Regions from separate parts of the Anaeromusa sp. genome, predicted to be linked through region 1. Evidence: riboswitches for the same ligand, from Rfam matches in the RefSeq annotation. Region 1 holds a riboswitch; the other holds the start of a gene.

The links. A riboswitch is a leader RNA that binds a small molecule or an ion and turns the genes downstream of it on or off. The one in region 1 is predicted to bind FMN.
Region 2: it holds a riboswitch for FMN, as region 1 does, so the genes downstream of both, ribB (3,4-dihydroxy-2-butanone-4-phosphate synthase) here and ribD (bifunctional diaminohydroxyphosphoribosylaminopyrimidine deaminase/5-amino-6-(5-phosphoribosylamino)uracil reductase RibD) in region 1, are expected to answer to the same signal.

What each region holds. Positions count from the first base shown of each region.
Region 1 covers NZ_JAQUZF010000002.1:68,924-71,377, forward strand. Annotated here, with positions in the region: gene rsgA (ribosome small subunit-dependent GTPase A) at 1-306, shown strand, start outside; gene rpe (ribulose-phosphate 3-epimerase) at 312-968, shown strand; FMN riboswitch at 1,012-1,142, shown strand; gene ribD (bifunctional diaminohydroxyphosphoribosylaminopyrimidine deaminase/5-amino-6-(5-phosphoribosylamino)uracil reductase RibD) at 1,260-2,396, shown strand; gene PHF27_RS00970 (riboflavin synthase) at 2,365-2,454, shown strand, end outside.
Region 2 covers NZ_JAQUZF010000125.1:2,166-4,619, forward strand. Annotated here, with positions in the region: gene PHF27_RS12470 (MATE family efflux transporter) at 1-437, shown strand, start outside; gene ribB (3,4-dihydroxy-2-butanone-4-phosphate synthase) at 639-1,280, opposite strand; FMN riboswitch at 1,407-1,557, opposite strand; gene PHF27_RS12480 (DUF4337 domain-containing protein) at 1,669-2,202, shown strand; gene PHF27_RS12485 (hypothetical protein) at 2,268-2,454, shown strand, end outside.

The DNA of each region.
Region 1 (2,454 bases):
TCCCGGGGGCGTCATACTACCCGCTTTGCGATGCTGCTTCCCCTTGAGGACCGGAGCGGCTATGTAGTGGATACGCCGGGTTTCAGTCAAACCGAATTTGCGCAAATTGGCGAGCGGGAATTGGAGGCTTGCTTTTCTGAGATGCAGCCGTATTTGGGACAGTGCCGCTTTAACGGCTGTCTGCATATGGCAGAACCGGATTGCGCAGTGAAGCAGGCTGTGGCGGACGGCGCTATTGCCGCCTGCCGTTATGAATCGTATCAGCAAATTTTCGGCCAAATTCGCGAGGCCAAGAAGGGATATTGATAATTATGAAGCAAACAGTGCGTATAGCTCCTTCGATATTGTCCGCCGACTTTTCCAAGTTAGGCGAGGAAGTAGCGGCCATTGAAGCGGCCGGGGCGGACTGGGTTCATATTGATGTGATGGACGGACATTTTGTGCCGAATCTGACCTTTGGCGCGCCTGTTGTATCTTGCCTGCGCAAAGTGACGAAAATGCCTTTTGACGTACATCTCATGGTGGAAGCGCCGCAAAATTATATAGCCGACTTTGCTAAGGCAGGGGCTGATATTTTGACGGTGCATCTCGAGACGGCGCCGCATCTGCATCGCGTTATTCAAGCAATTAAGGAAGCAGGCCTGAAAGCGGCGGTTTCCCTCAATCCCAGCACGCCTTTGTGCCTGCTGGAGGAAATCCTGCCTGATCTAGACATGGTGCTCCTCATGAGCGTCAACCCGGGCTTTGGCGGTCAAGCGTTTATTCCGTCCAGTCTGGAGAAGGTGCGCAAATTGAGGCAAATGCTGGATGCAAAAGGGCTCAAGACTGACATTCAAGTAGACGGCGGTGTAACACCGGACAATGCGGCGCAGTTAATTGCGGCTGGCGCTACCGTCTTGGTAGCCGGTTCGGCTGTATATAAGGCGCCGGACATGGCAAATGCGATTCATTCTCTGCGAGGGGCTTGATTCTTAACGCATTTGGTGGTACCATAAGACAAGAAAAGTTCATACAGGCCTTTGGGGCAAGGTGAGAAGGAAGATTCCTTCAATTCCTGACCGGCGGTTGAGCCCGCGAGCCATTTTGGCAGATCCGGTTGCATTCCGGAGCCGACAGTATAGTCTGGATGAGAAAAGGCGATGATTTCCAGGAAAGAAGACATGATTTCTTTCCCGGATTGTTCTCTGCGCTCAAAGGTCGTAGCCGGGTTTCCGGTTTGCGGCCTTTTTCTGTGCGGAAGCGCCGGAGGAGGGATTTATTTGCGAGAGGAAGAATACATGCGTCACGCTCTGACTCTGGCATCGTACGCCAGGGGGAGGACAAGTCCCAACCCGATGGTCGGGGCGGTGCTTGTGCGTGACGGTGAGATTGTGGGCCAAGGCTGGCACCGTCAGGCTGGCACGCCCCATGCGGAAATTCATGCTTTGCGGCAAGCCGGTGAATTGGCGAAGGGCGCCACTTTGTACGTGACGCTGGAGCCCTGCTGCCATCAAGGCCGCACAGGACCTTGTACAGAAGCGATTATTCAAGCCGGCGTGCGTAGGGTGGTTATGGCCATGACCGACCCCAACCCTCTTGTGGCAGGCTGTGGCAGTCAACGTCTGCGTGAGGCGGGCGTGGAAGTGGAAGAAGGACTGCTTTCGTGTGAAGCGGCGCTTTTAAATGAAGTGTTCATTAAAGGGATTTCTACAGGTATGCCCTTTGTGGTTATGAAGGCGGCGATGACTTTGGACGGTAAAATTGCCAGCCATACCGGTCATTCTCAATGGATTACCGGCGAGGCGGCCCGACTGGAGGTGCATCGCCTGCGTAACGAGTACGACGCCATTTTAGTAGGCGTCGGTACGGCCATTGCCGACGACCCGCAGTTGACGACGCGTCTGCCTGAGGGAGGACGCAATCCGATCCGCATTGTTCTTGATTCCAAAGGGCGGTTGCCGCTGAATTCCAAGCTGCTTTGCGACGGCGAAGCTCCTACTTGGATCGCGGTGACCCAGGCAGCGCCGCAAGAGCGTGTAGCCGCTCTGCAGGAGCGAGCAGAGGTCATCGTGCTGCCTGCAGACGAACGAGGCGGTGTTGATATCCGAGCGTTATGCCTTCACTTGCGGCAGGAGCGGCAGTTGACAAGCATTTTTGTAGAAGGCGGTTCTGCGGTGCATGGCTCTTTTCTGAGCGCCGGCGTCGTGGACAAGGTGCACTTCTTCATGGCGCCCAAGTTGATTGGCGGCTGTGAAGCACCTGGACCTATCGGCGGTCTGGGTTGCTCCTTAATGGATCAGGCGGTGCCGTTGGAAGAGTTAACTGTAAAAAATATAGGCAACGACTTATGGATTAGCGCGTATGTCGCCACGAGGGAGGGCCGCGATGTTTACCGGACTTGTGGAAGAATTGGGTAAAATCAAATCCATTACCAAGGGAACCAAGTCAGCGCGTCTGACGATTGAAGGACAAGTT
Region 2 (2,454 bases), on a different contig from region 1:
TGGGCGCCGGGCGTTTTGACGAGGCGGCGCGCGTAGGCATGCGTAATTTTCGCATTGCTTTCGGTGCGGCCTGGGTGCTCGGCTTGGGATTGTTTGTGGGGCGTACGGAGTTGATGCGCATCTTTACGGCGGAAGAGGCGATTATCTCCTTGGGAGCGCTGGTGTTTATGATCGATGCGTTTTTAGAGCCAGGCCGGACTTTTAATATTGTACTTATTTCCGGCTTGCGCGGCGCCGGGGACGTGCAATTCCCGGTGGTGATGGCTGTTTTATCCATGTGGAGCGTGAACATTGGCTTGGGCTATTATTTAGGCGTTGTTTTGGGCTATGGACTGCCGGGTATCTGGGCGGCCATGCTTGTGGACGAATGGATTCGCGGTCTGGCTATGCTCTGGCGCTGGCGCAGCGGCGCCTGGCGGAGCAAAGCCTTGGTGTAAAAAAAGTTAGAGAAGCGAAGAATAAACAAGAGAACCAGAGTGACCAGAGGGTACGCAAGAGGATTCTGGAATCGAAAAAGCCATCGGCGCAATATGCAGTGCCGATGGCTTTTTTGCAAGTAGAATTATAAAGTGGAAATCGTACCCCTCAGTTGTACCCTCCCGCGACTCTCGTGACTCTTGTTAGGTGACTTCTATTTCTCAGTCGAACTGCAGGCGGTAAGCGATGATATCGTCGACCGTCACAACCGGCATGGCGTGTTTTTGGGCAAAAGCGGCGATTTCCGGCAGACGGGCCATAGTACCGTCAGGATTAGTGAGTTCGCAGAGAACGCCGGCTGGTGCTAAGCCTGCAAGGCGCATGAGATCCACGTTGGCTTCGGTGTGACCGGGGCGATCTAAAACGCCGTTTTTTCGGGCGCGCAGCGGAAACATATGTCCGGGCATGCGCAGATCGGCGGCGGAAGCGTCAGCGGCAACAGCGGCTTTGACGGTGGCGACACGGTCTGCTGCGGATACGCCGGTAGTCACGCCTTGAGCGGCTTCAATGGAAATGGTGAAGGGGGTCTGGAAACTGCTGGTGTTGTTTGCAACCATCATCGGCAGGCCTAACTGGGCGGTTTTTTCTTCGGTGAGACACAGGCAGACAATGCCGCTTCCTTCGCGAATGAGCAAGGCCATTTGCTGTGGTGTCAAGCTTTGGGCGGCAAAAAAAATATCGCCCTCGTTTTCCCGGTCCTCATTATCGGTGACCAGGACGCCTTGTCCTTGACGCAAGGCGGCGAGCGCGTTTTCCACCCGTTCTGCGGGTGTGCCAAAAGAGTGAAGTAAAGATTGATTCATAGTAATACTCCTCCTTAATGCTAAGTCGGACTTACCAGAATCAGGGCAAGAAAGAGACAGTAAAAGCAACGCAGTAAAACAAGCCGGACGAAAAAGCGCCGGAACTTGCCAATGCGTTAGCAACTGCCTTATCCTCTTCTATCCGGACTATAACCGTCGGCACTGGCTTGATACCAGTTCTGCTGACCTTCTTGCTTTAGGCAAAAAGCGCTCGCGGGCTCCCCGGCTGTGCCGGGATACCGCCGATGGGGAATTTCACCCCGCCCTGAGAATAAGTTCGCTTGCTTTTAGTATACTCTTTTGGGAGCGGGTGTCAACTCGCAAAAGCAGGCAGGAGTTTGCGGCGTACAGAGGGAATATAGGAGAACTACTAATTTGGGAGGCTATTATGGCAGACAGGCAGAATGAGAAAAAAACGTGGAAAGATCACCTGACAACGGTCATCGCGGTTACGACACTGCTTTTGGCGGCGTGCGCCACGATTGCTTCGTTTAAGGCGGCTGGATATGGAAATCGCATGGTGCTGGCGCAAAATCGCGCTTCGGATCAATGGGCGTACTATCAGGCAAAAAGCATCAAGGAAACGCAGTATCAAGTGCAGCGAGACTCCATGGCGGCGTTGATGCCCCCGGAAGTGCGTACAGAAGCGGTTGTTAAGCAAATAGCAGTCTATGAAGAGGAAATCAAACGGTACAAAAAAGAAAAAAATGAAATTATCCAAGATGCGCAGAAACTGGAAGCGGAGCGAGACGCTGCCAGCCAGTATAATACAATGTTCGGCCAGGCGTTGATGTTTTTGCAGGTGGGCATTTTGCTGTCGTCCTTGTCGGCGATCAGTAAAAACTATGGCTACTGGAGTGTGGGCGTTGTTGTGGGGTCCATTGGCATCGGGTTCTTTTTTTATGCTTGGCTGGTACTGTAGCAGATTGACTCAGGGGGACTGGTTCAGCAGAACCGTCCCCCTGAACCAGAAGAAAGGTGGTTGGGATGAAGTTTTTGAAGGAACAATGCTCTTTAGCCGTTGCGGCGTTAGCCTGCGCGGCCTTATGGACCGGCTGGCCTTCTGCTGCGTTGGCGCATAGCGAGAAGGGGCCTTGCCAAGATTGCATGTCGGCGGAAGAATTCAGACTGGCGGATGTGCGCCATTTTTTTCCGACCGCCCTGGGGCAGAGTT